3 regions of the Micromonospora coriariae genome follow, and region 2 is predicted to be linked to each of the others. Evidence: riboswitches for the same ligand, from Rfam matches in the RefSeq annotation. Region 2 holds a riboswitch; each other region holds the start of a gene.

Region 1 (10,423 bases), 1.6 Mb from region 2:
ACGAGCCGCGCGGCGCGCACGGCACACCGGCGGTGACACAGCCGGTGAACGCCGGCTGGTTGGTGGCGTAGTCCGGGTCGATCCGGACCAGTCCGGTGGCCGGAGTGCCGGTGTCCAGCCGCGGCGCGTGCAGCAGCGTGAAGTAGTGCGTCCAGTCCCAGTACGGGCCCGGGTCCCAGTGCATCCCGCGCACGGTGGAGGCGACTGTGCCGGACACGTTGTCGTGGCCGATGATGTGCTGGCGGTCCAGCGGGATCCCCAGCCGCAGGGCGAGGTGCCGGACCAGTTTGGCGGAGGTCCGGTACATCGCCTCGGTGTACCAGGTGCCCTGCGCGGCGAAGCCCTCGTGCTCCAGCCCGATCGACTTGGCGTTGACGTACCAGTTGCCGGCGTGCCAGCCGACGTCCTTGGTCTTCACGTGCTGGGCGATGTGCCCGTCCACCGAGCGCAGCGAGTAGTGCCAGCTCACGTAGGTGGGGTCCTGGACGAGTTGCAGCGTGGTCGCCCAGCTCGCCTCGGTGTCGTGGATGACGATGTACTCGATCTTCTGCCGGCCGGGTCGGTCGGAGAGGTCGTGGTTGCCGTAGTCCCCGGCGCCGAACGCCTCGTACGGCGCCGGGATCCACTCGCAGGAGATGGTCCGGGGGCACTCCAGCCCGTCCGGGCGGGCGAGCCGGCGCAGCCCGAGGCGGTCCAGCCAGGAGCGCTGCGGTTGGATCGCCCGGGCCGGCAGCGTGATCCGCTGGCCGTCGTCGGTCACCCGGGACTCACCGGTGCCGATGGTCGTGAACACCTCGTCGGCGAAGGCCGCCGCGGCGTCCGCGCTGTCCGCGCCGGCGTAGCGGGCCACAGCGCCGTACCAGGCTGCCGGGTCGGTGCCGGCGCCCACCGGCGCGCCCAGTTCCCGCTGGTACGAGGCCAGCAGTGCCGCGCCGCCACGGATGTTGACCCTCGGGTCGGTGCGCAGCGACTCGGGGGCGGCGCCGGTCAGTGCGGCGGCGGCGTCCACGGTCTGCAACGCGGCGGCGGGCGGCGCGGGATCCTCGGTGGGTCGGGGTGCCATCTCCCGTGCGGGGCGGGAGTCGTCGCCGCGCGGGTCCTCGGTGCCGGCGTCGTGGTGGCCGCGCCCCGGTAGGGCGGCCACGTGCCGGGCGTCGGTCAGGTGCATCGGGCCGTAGCCGCCGCTGGTGCTCGGCGTGCCGGCGTTGCTGTCCCAGCGCGACTCCAGATAGGAGACGCCGAGCAGCACGTCGGCCGGTACGCCGTACTCGGTCGCCGCGGCGGCGTACTGCTGCTGGCGGTCGGCGGTGGGTGCGGCCACGGCTGGGCCGGCGGGTAGGGGAACCGCGGTCGCGGCGGCGACCACGGTGGCGGCGAGCAGGGCGCGCCGGCCGGTGGACAGGGTTGGACGGTGCATCGAACCCCCTAGATCTGAAGGGCGAAGTGAGGCCACCTTCGCCCCGCCCGGGGCTCGCGTCAATACCTTTCCACCTGTCGACGTTCGTGGAAGGAAACCTTCGTCGGCGGTCGTCGCCCCCGGCAATCGGTACGGAGTGTCACGGCCACACCGGTTGCGGATCGGTAACGGTCGTCTCTACTCTGGTCATTCGTCGGGCCGACAGCAGCTCCGCCCAGCCGGGCGGTAACGGACCGACACCGCCGAATCGCTTCCGAGCGAGCCGGGGACCCAGGTTTCCCGGGGTGAATCCGCAGCCACTGCGGTAGGGCGTCCACCTTCCCGCCCGAACCCGTCAGCTAACCCGGTAGGCGGTCAGGAAGAAGGAGTACGGAACCCGGTGGCTCACCATGCCCCGCGGCCGTCGTCCGAACGGTCGGCGTCAGCCGGCCTGACGTCGATCGTGCCGCGTCCACGCTGGTCCCGCTTCACCACCGCCCTCGCCGCCCTGGTCGGCGTTGCCGTCGTCCTGACCGGCAGCGCCACGGCGGCCCACGCCGACCCCTCCGTCGCCGAGATCGAGCGCCAGATCGACGCCGACTGGAACAAGCTCGAACCGATCATCGAACGGCACAACGCCACCCGGGCCGACCTGGCCGCGAAGCGCAAGCAGGCCAACGCTCTGGCGGCCCGGATCGCCCCGCTGGAGCGCCAGGTCGACGCTGCGATGGACAAGGTCAGCTCCCTGGCTGTCCGCGCGTACAAGGGCGAGAACGTCTCCACCGTCAACGCCGTGCTGGGTGGCCGGTCGCCCAGCGAGTTGGTCGGGCAGCTCGAGATGCTCGACCGGTTCGCGCACGACCAGCAGCAGGACGTGCGGCAGGTGGCCGACCTGCGTGACGAGTTGGCCCGGCAGAAGGCGCCACTGGACGAGATGGTGGCCCAGCTGACCCGGACCGAGGCCCAGTTGGCGGCCAAGAAGAAGCAGATCAACGACGAGATCGACCGCCTGCAGAAGCTGCGCCTCAAGGTCTACGGCAACGGTGGCGGCGGCCCGCTGCGTCCGGCGCCCTGCCCGGCCAGCTACCCCGGCGGCGGCGCCGGCGTGGCGGTCAAGTTCGCCTGCGCGCAGATCGGCAAGCCGTACGTCTGGGGTGCCGAGGGTCCGAACTCGTACGACTGCTCCGGGCTGATGCTGGCCGCCTGGGCCAAGGCCGGTGTGTCGCTGCCGCACAACGCCGCCCAGCAGAGCCGGGTGACCAAGAACGTCAGCCGGGCCGACCTACGTGCCGGTGACCTGGTCTTCTACTACAGCGACATCCACCACGTCGGGATGTACGTGGGCAACGGCTGGGTCGTGCACGCCTCGCAGGCCGGTCAACCGATCAAGATGAAGAAGGTCGACGACGGCCCGATCCACAGCTACGGCCGCCCGGGCTGATCCCGGGTGACCGATGGGCCCGTCGCGATTCTTCGCGGCGGGCCCGTCGCCGTTACGGCCTCAGCGGGTGGGCCAGGTGCGCCAGTGCTGCCAGGCGCGGCTCGGGGTCGGGCCACGCTGACCCTGGTAGCGCGAGCCGTACACCACCGAGCCGTACGGGTGCTCGGCCGGCGAGGAGAGCCGGAAGATGCAGAGCTGACCGATCTTCATGCCCGGCCAGAGGGTGATCGGCAGGTTCGCCACGTTGGACAGCTCCAGCGTCACGTGCCCGGAGAAGCCCGGGTCGATGAACCCGGCGGTGGAGTGCGTGAGCAGACCGAGCCGGCCCAGGCTCGACTTGCCCTCCAGTCGGCCGGCGAGCTGGTCGCCCAGCGAGATCACCTCCAGCGTCGAGGCGAGCACGAACTCGCCCGGGTGCAGCACGAACGGCTCGCCGTCGGGCACCTCGACGACCGAGGTGAGGTCGTCCTGCTGCATGGCCGGGTCGATGTGGGTGTAGAGATGGTTGTTGAAGACCCGGAACAGCCGGTCGAGTCGTACGTCGATGCTGGACGGTTGGACCAGGGTGGGCTCGAACGGCTCCAGGCCCAGCGTGCCGGCCTTGATCTCGGAGACCAGGTCGCGGTCGGAGAGCAGCATCGGACCACCATAGCGGCGTTCGCCGCGGGGGCGGGATTCGGTGCGGTTGACCAGCGCGTCGAGGTCGCTGGTCGTACATTTGTTCGATAGAATGCTCGCATGGCTTCCTGGTCCGAATTCGCCGCCGACGAGCCCCGACTCGCCGACGGGATCCGCGTTCTCCTCCAGCAGTACGGGCCGGGCTTCGGCTATCTGGCCACTGTCCGCGCCGACGGCGGGCCCCGGGTCCACCCGGTCTCCCCGGTCATCACCGACGAGGGTCTGTTCTGCTTCGTGATCGACTCTCCGAAGCGCCGTGACCTCGAACGGGATGGCCGTTACGCGCTGCACTCGTTCCCGCCGGAGGAGAGCGACGACGAGGCATACGTGGCGGGGCACGCCTGGCCGGTGACCGATCCGACCCGGGTGGCGCGGCTGGCGCAGAGCGCCCGGGCCGAGCCGCAGGTCGACTGGCGGCTGTTCGAGTTCACCGTCGACGTGGCGATGCTGACCCGCCGCGACCAGCACGGCATGGGCATCACGGGTGGTGCGCCAGGCCGGCCGGCCGTCCAGGTCTGGCTTGACCCGCACGCCCCGCCCGCGGCGGCCGGCCCAACCTCCGTACCGCAGACCCGCCCTGCCCGCCGCAACCGTGACGTCCAACGCTCGGCGGCCTGATCGCGGCCGGGTCCTGGGGAAAGCCACCGGTGCCGGCTCCGTCGTGACGGAGCCGGCACCGGTGGTACGCGGGAAGCTACGCCGCCCGGTACGCGTTCCACGCGGTCAGCATGCGGCTGGCCTGTCCCGGCGTGAACTGGTACAGGCACGAGTCGTAGGTGTAGTCCATGAAGTTGGTGATCGGGTCCAGCCCCGCAGCCGAGCAGGTGTTCCGCCCGGTCGGGCACTCGTACGCCGGTGACGCCTCGGCCGGGGTGTCGCTGACGCTGTCACCCGAGCCACCGCATCCGCCCTGGAAGGTGTGGTAGAGGTTCAGCCAGTGGCCCACCTCGTGGGTGCCGGTGTCGCCCTGGTTGTAGTTGGTGGCGGTGCCGCCCGGCAGTGACTCGCTCAGCACGACCACGCCGTCCATGCTGTTCAGCTTCCGCTGCGGGAACGTCGCCCAGCCCAGCAGGTCATCGCTCAACTCGCCCAGGTAGATGTTGAGCGTGTTCTTGCCGCCGACCCGCAACGACGACTTCATCGACCGCTCGGCCGACGAGCCGTCCACGATCGGGTACCAGGCTGGGTTCGTCACCCGGTTGATCGCGTCGAGCCGGAAGGCGAACGCGGTGGCCGCGCCGCCGGTGGCGCCGGAGTATGCCTGGTTGAGCACGTTGATCTGGGCGGTGATCAGCGAGTCCGGGATGTTGCCGCCGGCGCGGGTGCTGTTCTCCTGGATCACGTGCACCACCACCGGGATGGTGACTGTGGCCAGCGCCGTGGCGCCGGCTCCGGTTCGGAAGGTGGCGCGCTCGCGCAGCGCCGCGGCGAGGTCCGCGTCCCGCTCGCGTACCTGCTTCGCGGTCAGTTCGTTCGGTTCGTGCTTGGCCGCGGCACCGGGTTTCATCCGGGCGTTGGCGTGGCTGTCGGTCGGCTCCACGCAGGCGCCGCCGGGGGCTGCGGAGAATGCCGAGGCAGCCGGAACGACGCCCACGGCGGCGGTGCTGAGCAGCAGCGCGAGGGTCGTCGACGCGACTCCGGCGGCACGCCGGGTCAGCAGGCTGGGACGGAGTCCCATGGGCCCACCTCTTTCTGGCGGCGTGGCAGGGGGTGTGTCACGCCGTGGCTGGCAACGTGTGGCAGACGTTACAAGCCATCGATGCATTTGAGAACGACCATATCTTGTCACAAGGAAACTACTTTCCGCGAGCGGCAGCTCAGCGAGCGATGGCGAACCTCCGCGACGGGGCCGGTGGTCGACCGCCACGTGGGGGTGGGGTGCCTGGGTGCACCGGCTGGGTGACTCAGGTACAGTGGTGCCGCTCGCGGGTGTAGTTCAATGGCAGAACATCAGCTTCCCAAGCTGACAGTGCGGGTTCGATTCCCGTCACCCGCTCCACGATCGAGGCCCTGGCCAGGACGACAGTCCCAGCCAGGGCCTTCGATGTTCCAAGGCAAGCGATCATGCCGTGTGCCATTAGCGTGCCATTAGCCCTGGTCATCGCCGGCCCCGTCCCGATCCGCCGACCGCTTCTTGCCCTTCTTGCTGCCGGACTTCTTGCCCGGCTTGCCCTTGGTCTTGCCCGCGTTGACGGCCGACTCATCGGGCTTATTCCGGTCCACCCGCAGCGCCTGGTGCAGTGAGGCTGGAAGGTCTACGACTGCCCGACGAGGAGATCCGCAACCGTTACCCGGCGCCCACGTGATTTCCCTACGAACGTCTTGACGGGTGGATGCGGCCGAGGCGCGGGTTCGCGAGTCATCCGTTTCCGATGCGCTTGTGGCCAAGGAGATGAGCGAGCTGTTCTGTCGCGGACACGTTCTCAACTCCGACGACCGGAGCGCCGTACATGACGCCGCGTAGCCGATCCGGGATGACAGCCGCGACGTACTCAAGACAGCGATCGGCGATCCGCTTGGGTGCCTCGCTCGGCTGTCCGGTGGCCACGGCCAGGTCCCATCCGTGGGTGACCGTTTCGACGGTGAAGCCCTGAGCGGCCTCCAACGCGGTGCACGGCCCCCACGGAGCAACGACGGTGTCGGCAGCAGTCAGCCCCGACCACTCCTCACGGATCGTCTTGGCCAAGTCGGCGTAGGTCAACGCCAGCTTGTCATCGACAACATCGGTGATCACATGGGGAATCCCTCGTGTCGAAACGCCTCGGGCTGTGGCGAGCGAGCGGTGCGCGGTGCCGAGTAGGTGTCCCAGGAGGCTTCGGACGTCGAAGTCTTCACAGGGAGTCCGGGCGTCAAGCTGAGGGCTCTGAGTAGCGGTGGCGAGGTCACCGACCCAGCGGCAAGCGTCGGAGTAGTCCTGTAGTTGCTGTGCGAAGGTCACGGGCCACGAGGATAAAGGACAACGGCGAGACCGAGGGGGCGTCATTGTTGTTGGCAACCGGGAACCGCTGGTCCCCTGGGAGGCGACCAACCAAGCCGCTGTGCACACCTGGTACGAGGGCGTGTTCAATGCTGCTCCCGTAGCGGCGCTCAACTCCATTGCGGAAGCCGTAGCCACCTGGCCCGAAACCGCTACCTGTGTGGCAGTGAGACTCGACCATGCCGACACCCTCCACGTCTGCGCGCCACTCGGGCTGGACGACCTGCTCAACGGCATATGGCGACGCAACCCTCGCAGAGTCACCATCGAGATCTCACTGGCTCGGCTCGCTCGTCACGAGCCGAGTAGACGATGGCCACAAGTGAGGGTTATCCCACCGTAGCCGCACAGCCGGCAGGGGCGAGGACGCCAGCAGGATAGACCGGGGATGCAAGCGCAGGTACGGAGCGAGTTATCGAGCGGCGTAGGACCGGGACTAGGCGGGACCGGGCCGGCGGCCGGGGCAAGAACCCGGCGTGCCATTAGCATGCCATTGGGCGAGGACAGCAGGGGCCAGTCGAGGCCACGCGAGACTGCCGAGACCAGGCCGTCAAGCCGGTGGCCTGCCGGAGATCGGCAATTCCCAGGCTGACAGTGCGGGTTCGATTCCCGTCACCCGCTCCATGCGAAAGGCCCTGGTCAGGACGACAGTCCCAGCCAGGGCCTTCGATGTTGTTGCGGCCAGCAGCGCCTGACGGGCCATCCACGGGCCAAGCGGCGCATTCGTTCGCGCACAGGCCGAGCCGCTCGACGAGATCCGTGCCGGGCTACTCACGCCCGAGTCCGTCAGCGTTCGCATCCTGCTCCCGGACACGGGAGAGCCCATGGCCCTGCGGTGCCTGGCTGAGACGCAGGCCGACGATCCCGGCGTGCGCGAGCGGATCACCCCGTCGGAGTGCCGGTTGACAGAAATCAAGCTGGAGAGTGTCGGATCTGCCGGATGCCGTTCGTAGCGTATGCAGAGACGGACGTCGGGTCCGGGGACGATCAGAGGGAGCGGACATGCCTGAGTACCTCATCTACTTCAATCAGCAGTGGGTGGGTGACCACACCGAGGAGTGGTTCCTCGGGCGCGGTCCACTCGCCAGGGCGGTTGTTGATGAGATCAAGGCCGCCGGGGCATTCGTCTTCGCCGGGGGCCTGGAGGAAGAGGACGGCCCGGTCTTCAGCGCAGACGCCACAAGCGGTGCGATGGTCTTCACCGACGGGCCCTATGTCGAGAGCAAGGAGTTCTTGGGTGGCCTGACCATCGTGGACGTGCCGGATGAGGCGACCGCCCGGATGTGGGCCGGCAAAATCGCGGAGGCATGCGGCTGGCCGCAGGAGGTTCGCCGGTTCAAGCCGCGGCGCGTCTTGCAGGGATGAGATCGTCACTCGTCGACTGAGGCTTGAGCCGAGGCGTGGCAGGCGAAGGTGACATCCCAATCGGGTCCTACGTGCACCGGGAGGTGGGGGCATGGCCAAGCTGATCTACGTGACCAACGTGTCGCTTGACGGCTATATCGAGGACGAAAGTGGAGCCTTCGACTGGTTCGCACGCGACGACGAGGTATTCACGTTCACCACCAACCTCCTGCGGTCGGTGGGTACTCTCCTTTACGGGCGGTGCCTGTACGAAACGATGGCTGTCTGGGAAACCGACGCTGCTCTAGCCGCGCAGTCCGGCCTCATGGCTGACTTCGCGAACGCCTGGCAAGCGGCGAACAAGGTCGTCTACTCCACGACTCTCGCCGCGGTGTCAACGGCCGCCACCAGCTTGGAGCGCCGTTTCGACCCCGCCGTCGTACACCAGCTGAAGGCCACTGCCAGCAGTGATATCACCGTTGGAGGCGCCAACCTGGCGGCGCAAGCCATGCGGGCCGGCCTGGTCGACGAGTGCCAGTTGTTCGTCTGGCCCGCGGCCGTCGGAGGCGGCAAGCCGGGGCTGCCTACTGGCGTACGCACCGACTTCGCGCTCCTCGACGAGCGCCGATTCCAAAACGGCGTCGTTCACCTCCGTTACCGCCCTGTCACCCGCTCCACCGTGAGGCCCCAGCTCAGGACAGATTCCTGGCCGGGGCCTCAGCCGGTGTTGTCGCCAGCAGCGCCTGAGGGGCCGGGCCAGGGTCGGGGCGGCCGCGATGTGGTCAGCGGCCTCTGACGCTGAACTCGTTGCCGTCGGGATCGGCCAGCACGACGGCGCCGTCCGCAGCGACCTCGAGCCGGGTGGCCCCGAGGGCGACCAGCCGGTCGACCTCCGCTTGCTGATCGCCACCGGCCGGGGCGAGGTCGAAGCGCTGTCGGTTCCTCGCCGTTTTCGGGGCCAGGGGCGGGCCTCCCCACGCGACCTTCGTGCCGCCGTGCGGTGACTGGATCGCGGTCTCCTCGTCCTGGTCCCACACCAGCGGCCAGCCCAGCGCCTCGCTCCAGAAGAGGCCGACCTCTCGGGTGCCGTCGCAGGCGACCTCCCCGAGCAGGCCGCACCCGGCGAGGAAGCCGTTGCCCGACTCGACCACGCAGAACTCGTTGCCCTCGGGGTCGGCGAGGACGACGTGCCCCTCCTCGGGGCGCTGCCCGACGTCGAGGTGCGCGCCGCCGAGCCCCAGTGCCGTCGCCACCTTGTGCTGCTGGTCGGCGTCGCTGGCGCTGGTCAGGTGAAGGTGCATGCGGTTCGGCCCCACCTTCGTCGTGCGGCTCGGAACGAACTGGAGGCCGAGCTGAGTGTCATCGCCGGGCAGGAGCGCACCACCGGCGCCTCCGACGACCTCCCGGCCGAGCATTCCGGCCCAGAACTGCGCCAGGCGAGCGGGGTCGTGCGCATCGAAGGTCACCGCCAGCATCCGCGAGAGCATCACTGCACCGTAGACACGGGCCAGCAGTACGACAAGGCGGTTTCGGCGACGTCGCCGCGACAGTGGCGTGCGCTTTGCGTCGGAGCGGCACGATGAGCCGATGAGCCGCCTGATCATGACGCTGAGGCGCCCGGTCTGGGTGACCCTCGGGTGCGTGTTGCTTGTGGTAACCGGAGCTGCGCTGCTCTGGCTGCCGCTGCACACGCAGCACGCGCTCGACGACTGGAAGACCGAACTGCGGGCCGAAGGTGTACCGGCGCGGGCCGTCGTCTACGACCGGGTGAGCAAGCGGGGTGGCAGCTCCACCACCATGTATCTCCGGTACGAGACGGCCGGCCGGACGTACGAGCAGGAGATGGGCTGCTTCGAGGTGTGTCTGCCAACCGGTGACGTGGTGCCGATCTGGGTGAACCCTGCCGATCCGAGCGACTTCGTCACCGACTTCGACGAGCTCAACGGACACCGCGGCCGCATCCAAGGTGTCATCGGCGCGGCCGGGTTCGTGATCCTGGTCGTGGCGGTTCCCCTGGCCCTCTCCCGCATCCCGTTCCGGAGATGGTTCCGGGCACGGGGAGCCAGCCGCGTGTTCAAGTGCCCGGCGGCCAGACCCGCCATCCACCGGCGTGGGGTGCCGCGGCGGGCCGGCGTGCAGAGCAGCGGCGGCGCCAGGTTCACCAGCCGTTCCAAGCACAAGCGGATCGACCGAGGCTGAGCGGGGTCGGGCATCCGGGAGTCGCCGAGATCGATGCGGCTGGGCCCCTACCGGCTAGTGTCCGGTTTGGAGGTGGTTCCGTGTTCACCGAAGCGTTCCCGATCGTGACTACGCCCGACCTGCCAAGACTGATCGCGTTCTATCGGGGTGTCGTCGGCTTCGAGCAGACCTACCGGTTCCCGGATGACGGCGACCCGGAGTTCGTCGCACTCCGGCTGGGCAACAGCGAACTGGGCCTGGCCGCCGACCCGAAGGCCGGCGGCCCTTCCAGCGTCCACCGCTGGGAACTGTGCGTCTACGCCGACGACTGCGACGAGGCCGTGGGCACGCTGCGGGCCGCTGGTGCGGCCGTCACCGAGGAGCCGGTCGACCAGCCGTGGGGTGAGCG
Region 2 (10,423 bases):
TCCGGGGCGTTGACGTTGAGCACGCTCTCGATCGGCGCGGCGGTCAGCCGGGGGAGCAGATCCAGGGCGACCCGCGCGGCGGTGCTCCAGTTGCGCTCGGCGTCGCGTACCCGGGCGGCGGCGTCCACCGCGGCGCCACCGCTGGCGGCCGTCGCCTCGCCCGCGGAGAGCACGTCCAGCGAGACGGCCATCGCCCGGCAGCCGTTCGTGGCGGCGGTGAACGCGGCGCCAACCGTGCCGGAGTGCAGCACGGCGCGGCCGGCGTTGGCACCCCGGTTGATGCCGGAGAGCACCACCGACGGCGGCGGGCCGAACGCGCCGTGCAGCGCGATCAGCGTGATGAAGCCGGGCGAGCCACCGACTCCGTACGCCGGCACGCCCGGCAGCTCCGGCAGCGGGTGGTCGTGCACCACCACCCGCCCGTCCTGTTCCAGGGCGCTCATGGCGGCGCTGGTGCCGCTCGCCTCCTCCAGCGGCGCGGCGACCACCACATCCATGCCCCGCTGCGCCGCCGCCCAGGCCAACGCCTGGATTCCCGGCGCGGCGATCCCGTCGTCGTTGGTGACGAGCACGCGCAGTGTCATCGCTCGACCGCCCGGTCGGCCAGTTCGTCGGGGGTGGTCCGCTCCTGTTGTCGGCTGTCCGCGGGGACCAACCGGACCCGCTCCACCAGACCGGTGATCGAGTCCAACCGCCCGGTGCCCAGCCCGTGCCGGGTCACGTTCAACGCCCCGGCGGCGGCGCCGGTGCGGATGGCGGTCCGGATGTCTCCGCCGCCGGCCACCACGGCGGCCACCCCGGCGGTCATCGAGTCGCCCGCGCCGCGCGGGTCGGCCGCCTGCAAGCGGGGCATCTCCACCTCGAACAGTTCACCGTCGATGAGCGCGAGGGCCGGTTCGTCGGCCCGGCTCACCACCACCGTCTCGGCGCCGGCGGCGTGCAGCTCGTACATCGCCCGGGTCAGCTCCGCGGCCTCCTCGTTGCGGACGCGGCCGTCGCGGATCAGTTCCTCGTGGCTCACCTTCAGGAAGAACACCCCGCTGTCCAGCACCGCGCCGAGGTGATCGCCGGAGAGGTCGACCACCACCCGGCCGCCGTTGGCACCGAGGTCGGCGGCGAAGCGCCGGTACAGGTCGGCCGGGACGAGCCACGGCTCGTCGGGTCCACTGAGCACGCTCACCGGCGCTCGCAGCCCCTCGCCGAGGGCCAGGTTGTACAACTCGTCGAGCTCGTGCCGGCCCAGGGGCTGCCCGGGCACGTCGGCGATCTCCTGCCGGGATCCGTCCCGGCGGTCGTGCACGTACCCGCCGCTGCCGGAGTCGCGGACCACCACCTTGAGGTCCACTCCCTCGCTGACCAGCAGCGGCTCCAGCACCTGGCCGATCTCGCCGCCGAGCGCGGTGCAGAGCACCACGTCGACCCCGAGCGACATCACCATGCGGGCCTGCCAGACGCCCTGCCCGCCGGGGTGCAGATGCAGTTCGGGCTGGTCGCTCGGCTGGTCGATGGTCACCGTGAGCTGCGGCGTGGGCGCGAAGACCATCACGTGCCCGCTCACCGGTCGTACCCGTTCATGCTCACTCCCTCCGTCGCCCGTCACGGCGGGTGGTTCCCCATCAGCCGACCGTAATGGGAACGGGGTGTGAAAGCCGGGGCAACGGTCCGTGTCCGTCCGGACATTGCCAGCCCGACCGGGGTACGGGACGATCGTGCGACCAACGGCGGCGGGAGACGGTGTGCTCAGGAGCGATACCTTCAGCTACGCCGTCCAGGCCCGGTGCGAGCTCCGGGAGGCGGCGGCCCTGCTGAGCGACCTGACCCGGCAGGGCGAGTTGCACCCGCTGATCGTCCGGGTCCGCCGGCTGCCGCCCCGCCCCGGTGCCCGGGCCAGCTACGCGATCAGCGACCGGCTGGCGGCGGGCCCGCTCCGCTTCCGGACCAGCTACCAGGCGGACGTGCTGATCAGCGAGGACGACGAGATCGTGACGGTGGCCCGCCAGTGGCCGGCCACCACGGTGCGCAACCACACCCGGCTACGCGGCGAGCCGGACGGCCTGGTCCGAATCGATGTCGAGATCACCCTGACCGCGCCGGCCCCGCTGTTCCGGTACGCGTTCCGCCAGGCCCGGGCAGCCCACCTGGCCCTGGCCACCCGGCTGGGCGCGGCCCTGGACCGCGCGGCCGGCTCCCCGCCCGCCGGCTGATCGCCCGCCGCGCACCCGCGTCCGGCGCCCGGCCGCCCGCGAAGGTCACGCTCGATCCTGGATGTGGTGGTCTGCGCGCGGGGAGGCCACTAGATCCTGGTTGCGGCGCGATCATGTCCGGTCCGCCCCGCGACTGTGGGCCGCGCCGCCGGCCGTCGCCCCCACGGCTTGTACGTGGACAGCACCGTCGCGATGATCATGAGACTGGTCGACACGGCCGGTGCGATCACGAGGTCGGCGCGGTCCCGGGCGGGCAGGGCGGCGCCCAGCGCGCCGGCGTGCCGCAGGTTCGGGGTGAGCAGGAACAGCACAAGCCCTACCATCACCGTGGTGATCACTAGTTTGACCAGCACCCAGCGGTAGCGCAGCAGGCCCCACGGGGTGAGCAGCGCGCTGGCCACGCCGACCAGCCAGACCAGCACGCTCAACGGCGCGAACAGCACGGTGCCGACCAGCGCGGCGACCGGATAGACGACGGCCGGGTCGGCGCCGCGCTGCGCCGCGACGCCGAGCGTGAGCAGCGTCAGGTCGGCGCCGAGCCAGCCGAGCGAGGTGACCAGGTGCAGGGTGAGCAGAGCCTTGCGGGCGGTGGGCGGGATCCGGCGCATACCAGGATGCTGCCCGCCGGGCCCGGCCCGGACGTCCGACCGTCGGCGACATCCCGGGTACGTCCGTTGACGTACCCGGGGGCCGGCGCCCCGCGAGGCGGGGCACCGGCCGGTGGGTCAGTACACCGACAGGTGCACGTGGTTGGTGTGGTCGCTGGACGGGTCGCCGCCCGCCCCGCTGTACGACTTCCACCCGCTGCTGGGCAGCCAGATCTGCCTGTACCAGATCACGTACAGCACCGCGAGCCGGTCGGCGTTGCGGATGAAGTACGCGGCCAGGTTGTTGCCGTACGTCTTGTCGCCGCCTGTGGCGTCGCCGCCGAAGCCGCCCTTCTGGGCGGCGAAGTCGCAGGCCCGGCCCTTCGGGTGCTCGCCGGAGCCGCCGTTGCGGTGGCAGGAGACGTACCGGGTGAAGCCGGCGGCCTTGGCCTGGTTGAGCGCGTGCAGGGTGCGCGGGGTGATGCAGCCGCTGGCCGGGGTGGGGTCGTTGACGCTGCACGACTCCGACGGCCAGGAGCCGTCGGAGTTGCGCGGGGCGGCCGTGGCGTTGGCAGTGGAGGTGCCCCGGTTGGAGCCGCTGTCGGCGGTCGTGCGGGCCTTCGTGGTGGCCACGGTCAGGGCCCGTTCGGCCTGGTCCTTGCGCTTGGCCATGACCGTGACCTGCTTGCGCTGCTCACGGATCTCGCCGTCCAGGGCGATGCGGGTGCGGTTGACCTCATCCCTGGTGGCGGTGAGGTCGCGCAGCGCCCGGTCCTCGTTGGCGGCGACCGCGTCCAGCGTGCGGGCACGGTCCATGAAGCCCTCGGGGGTGCTGCTGTTGAGCAGCGCCGACACCGTGCCGAGCCGGCCGGTGCGGTAGGCCAGTCCGGCGATCTCGTCGACCTTGCCGCTGCGCGCCGTCAGTTCGGTCTCGGTGGTCTTCAGCTGGGTGGCGAGTTGCTGCTGCCGCTGTACGGAGGTGTCCAGGGCGCGCTTCGCGTCCAGGTATCCCTTGCTGGCCGCCTCCAGTTGGGCCCGCAGCGCCGGGGTGCCGCCCTCTTCGTCGCCGTCGGGTGCCGCGGCGGCCCGCTGGCCGGTCGGGGGAGCGGCCGAGGCGGCGCCGGCCGGGATCGCGAGGCCGAGGGCGAACATCGCGACGATCAGGGCCGCCAGTCGGGCGGCGGGTGGTCGTGCTGGTACCACTACGCGTGTCCTTCCGTCAGCCGCCGACCGGGTTAGCTGACGGGTTCGGGACGGAAGATCCCTACCGCTGAACGCGGATGCACCCCAGGAACATGGTTCCCCGGTTCGCCCGCTCGGGCGATTAGGCGGCGGCCGCCACCGGCGCCGGGAGGGCGCCGCCGGGTGGAGGCCGGGACCGAGCCTACCGGTGCCGGTGGGGCCGGTGCAGCCGATGTGACGGACGGTGCGTGCGTTGTCACGGGAAATTCCGACTAAGCCGAGTAAAACTCCTGAAACGCCCTACCACTCGACCGAACCGCAGGCACCGGGCGCTGCGCCTGGTTCGATCTGCAACGTCGCGTGCTCGATCCGGAAGTCCTCGTGCAGGGCGGTGCGCGCCGCGGTGAGCACCACCCCGACATCCGCGCCGGGCGCCATTGTCAGGTGCGCGGAGGCCACCTCCATGCCCGAGGTGAGCGTCCAGACGTGCAGGTCGTGCACCTCCACCACGCCGGGCACCGCGGCCAGCCGGTCGTGCACGGCGGTGACCTGGAGATGTTCCGGGGCGGCCTGCACCAGGATGCGGACCGCGGCCCGTCCCAGCCGCCACGTGCGCGGCAGGATGAACACGCCGATGGCGACCGCGACCAGTGGGTCGGCCCACCACCAGTCGGTGACCTGGATGAGCAGCGCCGCGCCGATCACGCCGAGCGAGCCGAGCAGGTCGCCGAACACCTCCAGGTAGGCGCCCTGAAGGTTGATGCTCTCCCGGGCCCCGGCGCGGAGCAGGCCGAAGGCGGCCAGGTTGGCGAGGAGGCCGAGTGCGGCCACCGCGAGCATCGGGCCGGCCAGCACCTCGTGCGGGTCGCCGAACCGACCGATCGCCTCGATCACCACGTAGACCGCGACACCGGACAGCAGGACCGCGTTGGCCAGCGCGGCGAGCACCTCGAGCCGGTAGAGCCCGAAGGTGCGTTGCGGATCGCCGGTGGCCTGCCGGGTGGCGGTGATCGCGGCGAGCGCCATCCCGATGCCGAGCACGTCGGTGAACATGTGGCCGGCGTCGGAGAGCAGGGCCAGGGAGCCGGTGTGGAACGCGGCCACCGCCTCGACCACCATCAGGGCGGCGAGCAGCCCGAACGCTGTCCAGAGCCGCCCCCGGTGCTGGTGCGCGGCGTTGGCGACCGACCCGTGGTGGTGGTCATGACCTGCGCCCACGAGACCACCCTCCGCCGTCGATCGGGACCGGGTCAAATGTATGCTCACATCGCTATGTATGCAAGTGTACGACAGGTCGCCGGCCCGCGAGGGGCACCGCCGCAGGTCAGCCCGTCGGGTCGATGGTGGTGAGGCGCTGGGTAGCGCGGGAGAGCGCGACGTAGAGGGTGCGTACCCCGGCGCCCGGATCCGCCCGGATCTCGCTCGGTGCGACAAGCACCACCCCGTCGTACTCCATGCCCTTGGCCTCCAGGCTGGTCACCACCTGCAGCCGCGGCGCACCGAGCGCGCCGAGCCAACCCGCGACCTCGTCACGGCGGGGGACCGGCGTGATCACCCCGACCGTGCCCTCCACCTCGGCCAGCAGCCCGGTGGCCGCCTCCACGGTCGCGGTCTCCAGCTCGATGGCGGGCACCGCCAGCTCGACCGGATCGACCCCGGTGGAGCGGACGGCGGTCGGCAGCGGCAGGTCGGGGTAGATCCGGCGGATCTCCGCCGCCGCCACCGCGAAGATCTCCGAGGAGTTGCGGTAGTTGGTGGTCAGCGTGAAGTCGTGCCTCTTGCGGCGGCCCAGCGCCTGGTCCCGGGCCCGGTCCAGCTCCTCCGGATCACCGGTCCACGCGGTCTGCGCCGGGTCGCCCACCACCGTCCAGGAGGCCAGCCGGCCGCGCCGACCGACCATGCGCCACTGCATCGGCGAGACGTCCTGGGCCTCGTCCACCACGACGTGCGCGTACTCCCGGTAGTCCGCCGGCCGCTCCCGGGCCGCCGCCCGCGCGGCCCGCTGCCGGTCGCCGAAGCTGCTCAGCTCGCGGACCCCGCCCGCGAGCTGGAACGGGTCACGCCGGGCGCGGGCCGGCTGCGCCGGCTTGCCGAGCAGCGCGTCCAGCTCGTCCAGCAGCGCCACGTCGGCGATGGTCAGCCCGGCGGCGTCCAGATTCTGGTACGCCGCGCTGAGCAGCCGGATCTCGGCGGTGGACAGGATCCCGTCCGCGTACCGGCGCAGACGGTCCGGCCGGGCCAGCCAGTCGAGCACGTGCCGGGGGTGCAGCCGCGGCCACCATGCCTTGAGAAACTCCCGGAACTCCGGCCGGGTGGCGATCTCGTCCTCGAAGGCCCGCTGCTCCGGCAGCCGGCCGATGCCCAACCGGCGGGCCTGCGCCCACAGCGCGGCGAAGACACCGTCGAAGCCGGCCCGGCGGACCTCGTTGCGCCGGGCGCCCCGGTGCAGCACACGGTCCCGGATCCCGTCCAGTTCGGCCCGGTCCAGCCGCAGCAGCGTGCCGCGGTAGAGCAGCCGCAGTTCGCCCGGGCCACCCGGTACCGCGTCCCGCACCGCGCGCTCCAGCACCCGGCGCATCCGCAGCGAACCCTTCACCGCCGCCACCTCTGGCGAATCGGTGCGGGTGGCGGTCATGCCCGGGAAGAGGGTGCCCAGCGAGTGCAGGGTCGCGGTGTCCTCGCCGAGCGAGGGCAGCACCGAGGCGATGTACTCGACGAACACCGAGGACGGGCCGACCACCAGGATGCCGCCCCCGGCGTACCGGCTGCGGTCGGAGTACAGCAGGTAGGCGGCACGGTGCAGGGCGACGGCGGTCTTGCCGGTGCCCGGGCCGCCGGCGACGATCGTCACCCCGGAGCCGGGCGAGCGGATCGCCTCGTCCTGTTCCCGCTGGATCGTCGCCACGATGTCGCGCATGCCCCGTCCGGTGGCGCGGGACAGGGTCGCCAGGAGAGCCCCGTCGCCGACCACAGTCATCCCCTCGGGGGCGGCGGCCGGGTCCAGCAGGTCGTCCTCGATCCGGGTGACCCGCTCGTTGCGCGACTGGATGGTGCGCCGGCGCACCACGCCCAGCGGCTGGGCCGGGGTGGCCTGGTAGAAGGCGGCGGCGGCCGGCGCCCGCCAGTCGACCACCAGCGTGGTCGCGTCCTCGTCACGGATGCCGAGCCGACCGACGTGCAGCACCTGCCGGTCCCGCAGGTCCAGCCGGCCGAAGACCAGCCCCTCGTGCTCGGCGTCGAGGGTGTGCCGCCGCTGCGCGGCGTGAAAGACCATGGCGTCGCGCTCGACGAGCGCGCCGAACGTGCCCACCCGGGCCATCCGGTAGCCGTCCCGCTCGGCGCGGACCGCCGACTGCCGCAGTTCGGCGAGTCGGGCGTACACCCGGTCGAGGTGCCGTTGCTCGACGGCGATCTCCTGCTCCAGGGCGGTCTGGTCGGTCAACGCACGCTCCTTCGATCTCGCCGGCAAGCGGCGCGAACCGCGCAGGCCAACCGCAGAAGGGTACGGCCCCGGGCCCGACCTCCCGCGCCCGAGGTGCGCGAACGTGGTCAGACACCCGTCCCGGCGGGGGTCGTGCCGCTCGCGCGGGGCGCCGGCCCGGCGAGTACCCGGCTCAGGACAGCCGTCAGCGCCGCGTTCACCTCGTGCGGGCGTTCCATCATCAGCATGTGCCCGGCGCCCGGGCAGACGGTCAGGTCGGTGGCCGGCAGTACCGCGGCGATCGACTCGGCGCACGGCGGCGGGGTCAGCCGGTCCCGGTCGCCGACCAGCGCGGCCGCCGGCAGGTGGGCCAGCGCGGCGAGGGTGTCCAACCGGTGCTGGGCGCCGATCGAGGCGCGGAATCCGCCGATCGAGCGTAGCGAGGCGCGGGCCACCGCCGAGGTCACCAGCCGGATGTCGGCCGGCTCGCAGCGGTCGCCGAAGAGCATCCACCGGATGCTCGGTTGCAGCGCGCGCAGCAGCGCCCGGGGTGCGCGCCACGAACCGCACCGGGCCAGCACCCCGGCACCGGTCGTCTCGGCCAGCCGGATCAGCCGGGCGATCCGGGGCGACAGCCCGTAGACCGTGTGCGTGTGCCCCTCGGCGGTGGTCGAGACGAAGACCAGGCCGGCGGTCCGGGAGGCGAAGTGCGCCGGGTGGCGGTGTGCGTACTCCATGATCGTCATGCCGCCCATCGAGTGCCCGACCAGGACCACCCGCCCGGTCGGCGCGACCGCGTCGAGTACCGCGACCAGGTCGTCGCCGAGCTGGGCCAGGGTGGCCGTGGGCAGCGGCATGCAACTGGACCGGCCGTGCCCCCGCGCGTCGTAGGTGACCACCCGCACCGCGTCACCGGACGCCCCGGTGAGGGCGTCGACCTGCCGGTGCCAGCTGCGCCCGTCCAGCGTCCAGCCGTGCAGCAGGACGGCGGTGACCGGGGCGTCCGTCGGCCCCGTCGCCTCGACGTGCAGACGTACCCCGTCGGGCAGACCGACCTCGAACCGCTCCGGCATCGCCACCTCCCAGGGCCCGCCCGGCACCAACCGCACCGGCTTACCCGGCGGTAACACGGGCTACCCGCCAGGACACCACGCCAATCACCGGGCAGCGAACATTCCCGACCCCGCCCGTGGCCGCCCACAGCGCGCCAAGCTGAACGGCATGGGGTCGTCGGGGGCAACGCCCGGACCGCCGGTGGGCGGACCGTCGGCGCCGGGGCGACAGGCCGGTGGTACGCCGCGCGCCGCGCTGGCCGAGCTGCTCGCCGGTAACCGGCGCTTCGTCAGCGGCCAGCCGGTGCACGGTCACGATGTCACGGCCGCCGCGGCGGCCGCCTCCGGCGACCAGCAGCCGTACGCGGTGGTGCTCGGCTGCATCGACTCACGGGTGCCGCTGGAGGCGATCTTCGATCAGACCTTCGGCGCGATCTGCGTGATCCGCACAGGTGGGCACGTGCTCGACCGCGCGGTGTGCGGCTCGATCGAGTACGTGGTCGGCCAGCTCGGCGTACCGCTGGTGATGGTGCTCGGCCACGAGCGGTGCGGCGCGGTGGAAGCCGCTGTGGACGCGCTGCGCGCCGGGGTGCGTCCCGCCGGTTCGCTGGCCCACCTGGTGGACGAGATCGCTCCGGCGGTGACCGAGGCGGGGCTGGACGACCCGGCGGTGCACCCGCTGGCGATCCGCCGGCACGTCCGGCGCACGGTGCGGGCCCTGCGCCACGACGACCTGCTGGCCGGGCCGGTCGCCGCGGGCGGGGTGGCCGTGGTCGGCGGTCTCTACGACCTGGCCACCGGGGAGGTCGCCCTGCTCGACCCGGCCTGAGCCGGGCCGGACGCGGAACCGCCCGCCGGGAGATCCCGACGGGCGGTTCGAGGTGTAGCGGTGGGGGAGGGCTCAGCCCTCGAAGACGCCGGCCTCGACCAGGCGCTTCTCGGTGGCGTCCCAGCCGTCGCCCGGGTGGGTCGCGTTCAGGTTGCTGATCTCCGCCCGGATCTTGGCGGCGTGGCCGGCCGCGGCCAGCACCCGGATCTCCTCGACGAAGGCCTCGGAGTCGGTGCGCAGGTGCGCGGTCTTGCCGTTGGTCAGGTTGCGCACGTAGGCGTGCTTGCCGCCGTTCAGCGGGATGAGGTACTTGAACTCGCCCAGCACGCTGAGGGCGCCACCCTGGCCAGCCTGGCCGGCCCGGACGGACGCGCGCGCGGTCTTAGAGGTGTTGCTCGCCACGGAGGTACTCCTTGCAAGACGTACGGGAGGACTAGAACGTCCGGGGGCTGTGTGCGGGCGACCACCAGGTCGGCCCACGAAGTTGTACGCGGCACAAGCCGCCGATGGAACTGTACAGGACCACGACATCAGGCTGGTCGTCGCGGTGTCCTGAGAGGCAACGGGGACCACCCGTCCGGCTATTCCGGCCGGCGATTTTTCCGATTCCCTGGCGCACCATCTGTCACAGGAGTAATCATGTGTTGCAGGAGACACCCTGGTGGACGAGGTCGTAGGGGAAGACGCACCTCGCTCTCCGGGAGGTCACCGTGCCAACGCGTGGCGTCGTATACGTCCACTCGACCCCGCTCGCCGTGTGCTCGCACGTCGAGTGGGCGATCGCGCGCGTCCTAGCCGCGCCGGTCAACCTGCAGTGGACGGCTCAGCCCGTCGACCCCGGCGCACGCCGGGCCGAGTGCGGGTGGACCGGTCGTCCGGGGACGGGCGCCGAGCTGGCTGCTGCCCTCCGGCAGTGGCCCATGATCCGTTTCGAGGTCACCGAGGAACCGAGTCCCGGCGCCGACGGCGAGCGCTTCATGTACGTGCCGGCGCGCGGCCTGTTCCGGGCCACCGTCGGCGCGGCCGGCGACATCCAGCTCGGCGAGGACCGGCTGCGGGACCTGATGGCCGCGGCCCGGGCCCCGGAGGCGCTGGCGCACGCGCTGGACAAGGCGCTCGGCACCGCGTGGGACGATGACCTGGAGCCC
Region 3 (10,423 bases), 2.1 Mb from region 2:
ACATCCACATCGCCCAGACCGTCGAGGCGCTGCTCGGGCAGTCGCCCGTGCTGGCCGCCGAGGTGGCGCGGGGGCGGTGCGCGGTGGTGGGGGTGTCGTACCGGCTCTCCGCCGGAGTCGTGCGTCCGGTGGCCGCCGTGCCGGCCACGACGCTCGACGTACCGATCGACGCCGGCACGCCCGCCGCGCCCGCAGCCTGAACGCGTCGAGGGCCGCCCCGCGTGACGCGGGACGGCCCTCGACAGGGAACGCGTGGGTCAGAGCAGTGACATGTGCACGTGGTCGGTGTGGTTCGACGGCCCGCTGTACGACTTCCAGCCGGTCGCCGGGAACCAGATCTGCCGGTTCCAGATCACGTAGTAGATGCCGAGCCGGTCGGCGTTGCGAATGAGGAACGCGGCGACGTTGTTGCCGTACGTCCGGGTGTCCTCGTTGTGCCACGGGCTGAAGCCGCTCTTCTGCAGGGACCAGTCGCAGGCGCGGCCCTTCGGGTGCTCCCACGGCCCCCCGGATCGGTAGCAGCCGACGAACCGGTTGAAGCCGGCCCGCTTGACCTCCTTGTACGCGTGCAGCGTGCGCGGGGTGACGCAGCCGGACGTGGTCGGGTCGTTCTCGCTGCACGACTCGGACTTCCAGTCGCCGTCGGAGGTCCGGCCCGGGCCGAGCCGGGCGACCGGCGAGGTCGCCGAGACCAGCCCGCCGGTGAAGCCCTTCCCGCCGACCAGGGCGAGCGCCTTGTCCGCGTCGCGCTTCTCCTTGGCCATCAGGGCGGTCTGCTTCTGCTGCTCGCGGACCTCCACGTCGAGGGCCAGCTTGGCCTGCTCGGCGCGGGCCTTCACCGCGTTGACCTCGGCGAGCTTCTTCTCGTTGACCATGTTCATCTCATCGAGCGCGGCGGCACGTTGGACGAACGAGTCGGGGGCTTCGCTCTCCAGCAGCATCGCCATCGGGCCGATCCGGCCGGTGCGGTACGACTGGGCGGCGATCTGCCCGACCTCCGGCGCCAGTGCGGCCAGGTCGGCCTTGGCCTTGTCGACCTCCAGCGCCAGCTGCAGCTGCTTCTGCTTCGACTTGTTCAGCTTGGACTTGGCCGCCGAGTATTTGCGGTTGGTCTGCTCGATCACGTCGTTGAGCAGCGCGGGCTCGCCGTCCTCCTCGTGCCCGGACGGTGTGGGGGTCGTCGGGGCGGCGTGGGCCGGGAGGGGGCCGGCGAGCACGGTCAGTGCGGCGATCACGGCCACCACGGGTGTCAACCAGCGGCGTAGGGGTGCCGTCACAATGTTCCCTTCCGTCGACCGCCGACCGGGTTAGCTGACGGGTTCGGGGCGGAAGTGGCCCCTACCGCTGTCGCGGATTCACCCCACGTACCTGGGTTCCCGGCTCGCCGGTTGGCGATTGGGCGGTGGCACCGCAGGCGCCGCTTAGCGCCTACATCGGTAACCGGCAGCGAGGTTACCCGAGAGCCCACCGGCTGAGCTACGCCCTGATACCGACTAAAAGCGTCATTTCGCCATGGCGCTGAGTGACCAGTGATGCGGTTCTCAGGGCGGACGCCCCATCCGGTCACGTTGAGGAGTGTCACCATGCCGTATCCGTGCTCCTGTTCGGCTCTGGCCACCGGTCGGTGGCGGTGGATGAGGGGGTGGTCCGCGCCGGGTCGGGCGACGTGGGGTCGGACCGACCCGTGCGCGGGAAGCTCAGTGCGGCCAGTGCCTCGGCGCGGTCGGGCTGGGGTCGCGGGGCGGGCGCTTCGGCGGCGCGCGCGGTGGGCTGCCGGCCGGCTGCGGTCACCATCGCGGCCAGCCCGGTGGTCAGCGGTACGGCGGCGATCAGCCCGAGCGTGGCGACGCCGCTGCGAACGATCTCCTGCGCGAGGAACTCGCTGGTCAGGATCTGTCCGATCGGTCGCGAGTCGGCGGTGAGCAGGAGCAGCAGCGGCAACGAGGCGCCCGCGTACGCCAGCACGATGGTGTTGACGGTGGAGGCGATGTGTGCCCGGCCGACCCGGGTCGCGGCCCGGTAGAGCTGCAACCGGGTCAACCCGGGGTTGGCGTTGGCCAGCTCGGCCACGGTGGCCGCCTGGGTGACCGTCACGTCGTCCAGCACGCCGAGAGAGCCGATGATGATCCCGGCGAGCAGCAGGCCGTGCAGGTCCACGTCGGCCTGGAACATCGACAGGGCGGTGGCGTCCTCGCTGCCGAAGCCGGTGAGGTGCGTGGCACCGCTGACGATGGTGGCCAGTACGCCGGTGAGCACCAGGCTGCCCAGGGTGCCGAGCACCGCGACCGAGGTCTGCGCGCTGACCCCGTGCGTCAGGTAGAGCACCACGAACATGATCAGCGCGGCGCCGACCACCGCTACCAGCAGCGGTGACCGGCCGGCGCCGATTCCGGGCAGCACGAAGGTGAGCAGGATGGCGAAGCTCGCGGCCAGGCCGGCCAGCGCGGCCAGCCCCCGCCACCGGCCGAACGCGACGATCGCGGCCGCGAAGATCACCGCCAGCCACAGCAGCGGCGTGCCGCGCTGGTGTTCGGCGATGTTCCAACTGCTGGCGGTGGGATCGGTCGGGTCGGTCAGTTCGACCAGGATCACCTCGTCGTCGACCTCGACCCGGGGCGCGCCGGGTCCGGCCGGCACCGGTGTCTGGACCCGCTGGCCGGAGGCCGACCCGTCGTTCACCCGGACGTCCACCGTGCCGCACGGCCCATCCCCGACGCTCGGTGTGCCCTCGGGGCCCGGCGCCGCCGGTGGGCACGGCTCGGTCACCACCCGGGTCACCGTGCCGTGGTAGCGCGGCACGTTCGTGCCGCCGTCGGTCCGCGGTGACCCGTCGCGGGGCCAGAGCACGACCGCGGCGACCACGGTCGCGACGAAGAGGGGCACCACCGTCGCGACGAGGATCCGTCGCACCCGGGGCGGGGCGGACGGAGCGGAGCGGGTGTGGTCGGAACCCAATGCGAGACTCCCAACGATCCGGTGCGGGGTACGTGCCGACGGGCCGGTCGGTTCACCGCCGCCGCGGGAAAGCGGCGGCGAGCGCGCAGGATCGCTGGATGGCGACCGCATGATCACGAAGGGTGAGAACTCGGCCCGGTCGGCCGGAGGCGACGCCACAGCGTGGCGGCACCTCTGCCCAACTGCGTAGCGGGATCCGGAGGGCCATCGTCGGAATGCTAACCAGCCCGACCCGGGGACGCAGGTCGTGGCGGAGTGTCGGAGTGGTCGAACCGCCCGCGTGGCGGTTGCCGGAGCGGCATGTTGGAGCCATGCCCGCTCCGTCACCGCCCGACCCCGATCGTCCCGCCGGCGACGAGCGCCACGCCGGGCCCGGTGGCCATCAGCGACACGCCGACGGCGGGCCGCATCAGCACGACAAGCACGCCGGTCACGACCCGGCGATGTTCCGCCGCCGGTTCTGGGTCTGCCTCGCTCTCACCGTGCCGGTGGTGTTGACCAGCCACCTGGTGCTGGACCGGCTCGGCCTCGGGCTGGACGTCCCGGGCCGGTCCTGGGTCGGGCCCGTGCTCGGCTCGGTGGTGTTCTGGTGGGGCGGCTGGCCGTTCCTGGTCGGCGCGGTCCGCGAGGTCCGCGATCGGGCGCCCGGCATGATGCTGCTGGTCGCGATGGCCATCACCGTCGCCTACACCGCGTCACTGGCCACCAGCGTGGGTGCCTTCGACCTGGATTTCTGGTGGGAGCTGGCCGCGCTGGTCACCATCATGCTGCTCGGGCACTGGCAGGAGATGAAGGCCATCGGTCAGGCCAGGGGCGCGCTCGAGGCACTGGCCGCGTTGTTGCCCGACGATGCCGAGCGGGTAGCGGCGGACGGGCGGGTCGAGCCGGTGTCGGTGACCGAGCTGCGGGTCGGCGACGTGGTGCTGGTCCGGCCCGGTGGGCGGGTTCCGGCGGACGGCCGGATCGTCGACGGCGCCGCCGAGCTGGACGAGTCGATGATCACCGGAGAGTCGCGTCCGGTCGCCCGGTCGGCAGGGGGCCGGGTGGTGGCCGGTACCGTCGCCACCGACTCGGCGATCCGGGTCCGCGTCGAGGCGCTGGGCGAGCAGACCGCGCTCGCCGGCATCCAGCGGATGGTCGCGCAGGCGCAGCGCTCCGGTGGGCGGGCCCAGCTGCTGGCCGACCGGTTCGCCGCCGCGCTGTTCTACCTGGCCACCGGCACCGCCGTGCTGACCGTGCTGGTCTGGACCGCGCTCGGCCGGCCCGACGAGGCGGTGGTCCGCGCCGTCACGGTCCTGGTGATCGCCTGCCCGCACGCGCTCGGACTGGCCATTCCGCTGGTCGTCGCGCTCTCCACCGCACTGGCCGCGCGGTCCGGGATCCTGGTCAAGGACCGGTTGGCGCTGGAGCGGATGCGGACCGTCGACGCTGTGCTGTTCGACAAGACCGGCACCCTGACCCGGGGCGAGCACGTGGTCACCGACCTGGTGACGGCACCCGGCGTCGGGCGGGACGAGGTGCTACGGATCGCGGCCGGCGTGGAGTCCGACAGCGAGCACCCGCTGGCCCGGGCGATCGTGGCGGCGGCCGGGAGCGTCGGCCCGGCCGCGGCCGCCGGGTTCCGGTCGTTGCCGGGCCGCGGGGTGCAGGCCACCGTCGACGGTACGGAGTACGCGGTGGGCGGGCCGGCGTTGGTACGGGAGCTGGGCCTGTCGCTCCCGGCCGAGTTGGATGCGGCGATCGGCCAGTGGTCGGCGCGGGGCGCCGCGGTGCTGTACCTGGTACGGATGCCGGCCGCCGTGCTCGGCGCGTTCGCACTGACCGACGAGGTGCGTCCGGAGGCCCGGGAAGCCATCGTCGAGCTGCGCGCCGCGGGTGTCCGCACCATCGCCATGATCACCGGCGACGCCCGTCCGGTGGCCGAGGCGGTCGCCGCCGACCTGGGGTTCCGGCGGGGAGTCGACGAGGTCTTCGCCGAGGTGCTGCCGGCGGAGAAGGACGGCCGGGTGGCTGAGCTTCAGCGGCGGGGACTGACCGTGGCGATGGTCGGCGACGGGGTGAACGACGCGCCGGCGTTGGCGCGCGCCGACGTCGGCATCGCGATCGGCGCGGGCACCGACGTGGCGATCGAGTCCGCCGGGGTGGTGCTGGCCTCGTCGGACCCGCGCGGGGTCGGTGCCGTGGTCCGGCTCTCCCGGGCGTCGTACCGCAAGATGCGGCAGAACCTGGCCTGGGCGGCGGGCTACAACGTGGTGGCGCTGCCGCTGGCGGCCGGGGTGCTGGCGTCGGCCGGGGTGGCGTTGAGCCCGGCGCTGGCCGCGGTGCTGATGTCCGCGTCCACCATCGTGGTGGCGCTCAACGCCCAGTTGCTGCGTGGGGTGCGCCTGGACCCGGAGCCCGACTGACGGCCCGGTCGGGCCGGGCCGTCACCGGGTCTCAACCGCGCTTCATCAGCCGGCCGACCGCCGCCATCATCTCGGTGGCCATCTCGTCGGCCCGGCCCTCGGCGGCGCCCTCGTGCATGCAGTGCCGCGCGTGCCCGTCGAGCAGCCCCAGCGCCACCTTGTCCAGCGCGGCCTGGATCGCGGAGATCTGGGTGAGCACGTCGATGCAGTATCGGTCGTCGTCGACCATCTTCTCGATGCCCCGGACCTGCCCCTCGACACGGCGGAGCCGCGCGAGCAGCTGGTCCTTGCTGGCGGTGTATCCGCGGATCGGAGTGGGTGCGGTCATGGCGACCAGGATAGCCTACCCCTGGGGGGTATGGTACTGTCCCTTCCTGTCGGAATACCCCCACCGGGTACCGGTACAACACAAGGGCAGAGGTCCGCCTTCGAATTACCCCTGGGGGGTATATGCTCGGAGGTGGCGGAGGGAGACGGTTCGATGGTCAACACGACGTACCAGGTGCAGGGCATGACCTGTGGGCACTGCGTGAGCGCGGTCAGCGCCGAGGTCGGCGCCATCGCCGGTGTGCGCGAGGTTCAGGTCGACCTCGGCTCCGGCCGGGTCACCGTCAGCAGCGACCAGCCGCTGGACGTGGAGGTCGTCCGGGCCGCCGTCGACGAGGCCGGCTACGACCTCGTCGAGGCGTGATCGAGAGGCCCGGCATGAACACGGTGACCAGACTGGGCGGATTCGCCCTCGGCCTCGCGGCGGTGTTCGGGGCGGCGTACGGGATCGGTCAGGTGGCCGGTCCCGCCGCCCCGGTCGCCGAGAGCCGGCACGACGACGGCGCCGGCCACCAGCCGGGCCCGACCGGCCAGGGAGAGCACGGCGAGGCGGCCGACCGGCTCCCCGGCGGCCTGCTCGTCTCCGACCGCGGCTACACCCTCCAACCGGTAGCCGCGCCGGCCGGCGAGTTCGCCTTCCGGATCGGCGGCCCGGACGGTCGACCGGTGACCCGGTTCGACGTGGCGCATGACAAGCGGATGCATCTCATCGTCGCCCGGCGGGACCTCTCCGGCTTCCGCCACGTGCATCCCGACCTGGCCCCGGACGGCACCTGGCGGGTCGCCACCCCGCTGGCCGGCCCCGGTCAGTGGCGGGCGTTCGCCGACTTCGCCCCGACCGGGGGAGAGCCACTGACCCTCGGTGTGGACGTGACGGTCCCCGGAACGCTGGCCGAACGGCCGCTGCCCGCGCCGGTGACCAGCACGACCGTCGACGGCTACACGGTCACCCTGGCCGGCGAGGTGCAGCCCGGCCGCACGTCGCCGCTCACGCTGACCGTCAGCCGGGACGGGCAGCCGGTGACCGACCTGGAGCCCTACCTGGGCGCGTACGGCCATCTCGTGGCGCTGCGCCGCGGTGACCTGGCGTACCTGCACGTGCACCCGGAGGGGACACCCGGCGACGGGCGCACACCGCCCGGTCCGGCCGTCACCTTCTTCGCCGAGGTGCCCTCGGCCGGCAGTTACCGGCTCTACCTCGACTTCCGGCACGGCGGGTCGGTGCACACTGCCGAGTTCACAGTGGTCGCCGGCACCCCGCCCACCGGCGCACCGACGACCGGTGGCGATCCCACCCCGACCGGACCCGCGCCGACCGGGGACGCCGACCACGGCACCCCCGGGCACGGGCACAACTGACGGGACCAGATGATGACCACCACCAGCAGATCGCTGCCCGAGGCGCCGAACCGGATCGAGTTGGCGATCGGCGGAATGACCTGCGCCGCCTGCGCCGCCCGGATCGAGAAGAAGCTGAACCGGATGGACGGGGTCAGCGCGACCGTCAACTACGCCACCGAGAAGGCCACCGTCCGGTACGTCGACGGCGTCACGCCGGACGACCTGATCGACACGGTGCAGAAGACCGGCTACACGGCCGCTCTGCCGTCCCCGCCGTCCACGGCCGAGGAACCGGTGGACGCGCTGCGTGGCCCGCGTACCCGACTCTGGGTGTCGGCGGCGCTCAGCGTGCCGGTGGTCGTGCTGGCGATGGTGCCGGCCTGGCAGTTCGACTACTGGCAGTGGCTGTCGCTGACGCTGGCCGCCCCGGTGGTGGTCTGGGGCGGGCTGCCGTTCCACCGGGCCGCCTGGACCAACCTGCGGCACGGCGCGGCGACCATGGACACCCTGGTCTCGCTGGGCACCCTCGCCGCGTTCGGTTGGTCGCTCTGGGCGCTCTTCCTCGGCGATGCCGGGATGCCCGGGATGACGCACCCGTTCCGTTTCGACATCACCCGCACCGACGGCGCCGGCAACATCTACCTTGAGGCCGCCGCCGGGGTGACGGTGTTCATCCTGGCCGGCCGCTACTTCGAGGCCCGCTCGAAGCGGACCGCCGGCGCCGCCCTGCGCGCCCTGCTCGAACTGGGCGCCAAGGAGGTGGCGGTGCTCCGCGACGGGGTGGAGACCCTGATCCCGGTGGACCAACTCGCCGTCGGTGACCGGTTCGTGGTCCGCCCCGGCGAGAAGATCGCCACTGACGGCGTCGTCGACGAGGGCACCTCGGCCGTCGACGCCAGCATGCTCACCGGCGAGTCGGTCCCGGTCGAGGTCGGCCCGGGAGACGGCGTGGTGGGTGCCACGATCAACGCGGGCGGTCGGCTCGTCGTCACCGCCACCCGGGTCGGCGGGGACACCCAGCTCGCCCGGATGGCCGACCTGGTCGAGCAGGCCCAGAGCGGCAAGGCGGCCGTGCAGCGGCTGGCGGACCGGATCTCCGGCGTGTTCGTGCCGATCGTCATCACGCTCGCCGTGGGCACCCTCGGCTGGTGGCTCGGCACCGGCGCCGGGCCGACCGCCGCCTTCACCGCCGCGGTGGCCGTGCTGATCATCGCCTGCCCCTGCGCGCTCGGCCTGGCCACGCCGACCGCACTCCTGGTCGGTACGGGCCGGGGCGCCCAGCTCGGCGTGCTGATCAAGGGACCGGAGGTGCTGGAGTCGACCCGGCGGGTGGACACCGTGGTGCTGGACAAGACCGGCACCGTGACGACCGGTCGGATGACCCTGGTGGACGTGGTGCCGGCGGCCGGTGCGGACCGTGCCGAGCTGCTCCGGCTCGCGGGGGCGGTCGAAGCCGCCTCCGAGCACCCGATCGCCCGGGCGGTCGCCGCGGGTGCCGCCGAGGCCGGGGCGCTGCCCCCGGTGACCGGCTTCGCCAACGTCGAGGGGCTGGGCGTCAGCGCCACGGTGGACGGCCGGAGTGTGCTGATCGGTCGGCTCCGGCTGCTGCGCGAGCGCGGGTTCGACGTACCGCCGGAGGTCGAGCGGGCGGTCGCCGACGCGGAAGCGACAGGTCGGACGGCGATCGTCGCCGGTTGGGACGGGCGGGCCCGGGGTGTGCTCGCGGTCGCCGACGTGGTCCGGCCGACCAGCCGGGCGGCGGTGGCCCGGCTGCGCGCCCTGGGGCTCACCCCGGTCCTGCTGACCGGGGACAACACGACAGTGGCCCGCGCCGTCGCCGCCGAGGTCGGCGTGGACGAGGTGATCGCCGAGGTGCTGCCGGCCGGAAAGGTCGACGTGGTCAAGCGTCTCCAGGCTGAGGGGCGGTCGGTGGCGATGGTCGGTGACGGGGTCAACGACGCGCCGGCACTGGCCCAGGCGGACCTGGGGCTGGCCATGGGCACCGGCACCGACGTGGCGATCGAGGCGTCCGACCTCACCCTCGTCCGGGGCGACCTGGACGCCGCGGTGGACGCCATCCGGCTCTCCCGCCGCACGCTCGGCATCATCCGGGGCAACCTGTTCTGGGCCTTCGGCTACAACGTGGCGGCCCTGCCGCTGGCCGCCGCCGGGCTGCTCAACCCGATGATCGCCGGTGCCACGATGGCCCTCTCCTCGGTCTTCGTGGTGGCCAACAGCCTGCGCCTGCGCCGGTTCCGCCCGGCCGCTCCGGTTGACGGGGTGTAGCGGCGGAGCCGACCGGGATGGTTGGGCCGGCGATGGCAGGGGTACTGCTGGTGGCGTAGCGACGCTCGCGATGGAGGTTGGCACATGGGTATCGACGACAAGATCAACAACGCCAGCGAGGACGCGGCCGGCAAGCTGAAGGAAGGCGCCGGTCGGGCCACCGACAACGAGCAGCTTGAGGCGGAGGGTCGCAACGACCAGGCCGGAGCCAAGCTCAAGCAGGCCGGCGAGAAGATCAAGGACGCCTTCAAGAGCTGACGTACGACGCACTCCGCACGCCGGGCCGGTGATCTCACCGGCCCGGCGTGCTGTCTGTCCGGCCCCCGGTGCACCCTGAGATCCCCTGATTCCGTTCCCGCTCCCGACCGCCGCCCGGGTGCCGGCCCCGGTCGCCTCGCGGCCACCGGGGCCGGTGCCCCGATCAGCGCAGGACGCGGTAGCGCAGGTGCGCCACTGTCGGCCCGGCCACCACCGCCACCTGCTCCAGCCGCGGCGCGATTCCGTCGAAGAGCCGTTCGCCGGCCCCGAGCAGGACCGGCACCAGGTGCAGATGCAACGTGTCGATCAGCCCGGCGGCCAGGTACTGCCGGACCGTGCTCGCGCCGCCGCCGACCGACACCTGCCGGTCACCCGCCGCCTCCCGGGCCTGCCGCAGCGCCGACCCGATCCCGTCGGTGACGAACCGGAACTCGGTGCCGCCCCGCATCACCAGCGGTGCCCGGGGATGGTGGGTGAGCACGAACACCGGGGTTTGGAACGGCGGGTCGTCGCCCCACCAGCCCTGCCAGCTCTCGTCCCAGTCGCCGTCGCCGCCGCCGAACATCCGCCGGCCCAGCACGTACGCCCCGACGTCGCGGGTCAGCTCCTCGACCAGATCGGCGTCGACGCCCCGCTCGCCGCCGGTCAGCCCGTGCTGCGCCCGCCAGCTGTCCAGGCCGAAGAACCACTCGTGCAACCGCAGCCCGCCCCGGCCCAGCGGATCCTGCCGGCTCTGGTCCGGTCCGGCCACGTACCCGTCCAGCGAGATCGACAACTGACTGCTCACCATTCCCATGCCACGTCGACTCCCGCCACCGCCGGAACTCATCGCGGTCCGGCCAGTCGACTGG

The links. Region 2 has a riboswitch for cyclic di-AMP ahead of GA0070607_RS19915 (coiled-coil domain-containing protein). Riboswitches for the same ligand answer to the same signal wherever they lie in the genome.
Region 1: another riboswitch for cyclic di-AMP. It lies ahead of GA0070607_RS12255 (C40 family peptidase); the one in region 2 lies ahead of GA0070607_RS19915 (coiled-coil domain-containing protein).
Region 3: another riboswitch for cyclic di-AMP. It lies ahead of GA0070607_RS10000 (coiled-coil domain-containing protein); the one in region 2 lies ahead of GA0070607_RS19915 (coiled-coil domain-containing protein).

What each region holds. Positions count from the first base shown of each region.
Region 1 is NZ_LT607412.1:2,604,085-2,614,507, reverse strand. Features, by position in the region: gene GA0070607_RS12260 (N-acetylmuramoyl-L-alanine amidase) at 1-1,417, opposite strand, end outside; cyclic di-AMP (ydaO/yuaA leader) riboswitch at 1,648-1,784, shown strand; gene GA0070607_RS12255 (C40 family peptidase) at 1,860-2,837, shown strand; gene dcd (dCTP deaminase) at 2,898-3,476, opposite strand; gene GA0070607_RS12245 (pyridoxamine 5'-phosphate oxidase family protein) at 3,576-4,133, shown strand; gene GA0070607_RS12240 (zinc metalloprotease) at 4,210-5,193, opposite strand; tRNA gene GA0070607_RS12235 (tRNA-Gly) at 5,441-5,514, shown strand; gene GA0070607_RS33775 (hypothetical protein) at 5,604-5,738, opposite strand; gene GA0070607_RS12230 (TIGR03086 family metal-binding protein) at 5,875-6,453, opposite strand; gene GA0070607_RS12225 (nucleotidyltransferase family protein) at 6,497-6,835, shown strand; gene GA0070607_RS12220 (YciI family protein) at 7,495-7,857, shown strand; partial or broken gene GA0070607_RS12215 (dihydrofolate reductase family protein) at 7,949-8,497, shown strand; gene GA0070607_RS12210 (VOC family protein) at 8,619-9,323, opposite strand; gene GA0070607_RS12205 (DUF3592 domain-containing protein) at 9,424-10,035, shown strand; gene GA0070607_RS12200 (VOC family protein) at 10,116-10,423, shown strand, end outside.
Region 2 is NZ_LT607412.1:4,238,606-4,249,028, forward strand. Features, by position in the region: gene surE (5'/3'-nucleotidase SurE) at 1-584, opposite strand, end outside; gene GA0070607_RS19900 (PfkB family carbohydrate kinase) at 581-1,558, opposite strand; gene GA0070607_RS19905 (hypothetical protein) at 1,737-2,204, shown strand; gene GA0070607_RS19910 (DUF2269 domain-containing protein) at 2,294-2,812, opposite strand; gene GA0070607_RS19915 (coiled-coil domain-containing protein) at 2,930-3,994, opposite strand; cyclic di-AMP (ydaO/yuaA leader) riboswitch at 4,000-4,132, opposite strand; gene GA0070607_RS19920 (cation diffusion facilitator family transporter) at 4,274-5,191, opposite strand; gene GA0070607_RS19925 (HelD family protein) at 5,298-7,415, opposite strand; gene GA0070607_RS19930 (alpha/beta fold hydrolase) at 7,523-8,467, opposite strand; gene GA0070607_RS19935 (carbonic anhydrase) at 8,649-9,275, shown strand; gene GA0070607_RS19940 (hypothetical protein) at 9,348-9,677, opposite strand; gene GA0070607_RS19945 (DUF3145 domain-containing protein) at 9,986-10,423, shown strand, end outside.
Region 3 is NZ_LT607412.1:2,136,332-2,146,754, reverse strand. Features, by position in the region: gene GA0070607_RS10005 (carbonic anhydrase) at 1-200, shown strand, start outside; gene GA0070607_RS10000 (coiled-coil domain-containing protein) at 258-1,277, opposite strand; cyclic di-AMP (ydaO/yuaA leader) riboswitch at 1,282-1,412, opposite strand; gene GA0070607_RS09995 (YibE/F family protein) at 1,579-2,955, opposite strand; gene GA0070607_RS09990 (heavy metal translocating P-type ATPase) at 3,267-5,360, shown strand; gene GA0070607_RS09985 (metal-sensitive transcriptional regulator) at 5,392-5,688, opposite strand; gene GA0070607_RS09980 (heavy-metal-associated domain-containing protein) at 5,842-6,051, shown strand; gene GA0070607_RS09975 (hypothetical protein) at 6,066-7,046, shown strand; gene GA0070607_RS09970 (heavy metal translocating P-type ATPase) at 7,059-9,314, shown strand; gene GA0070607_RS09965 (CsbD family protein) at 9,399-9,572, shown strand; gene GA0070607_RS09960 (dihydrofolate reductase family protein) at 9,736-10,362, opposite strand; gene GA0070607_RS09955 (RNA polymerase sigma factor) at 10,398-10,423, opposite strand, start outside.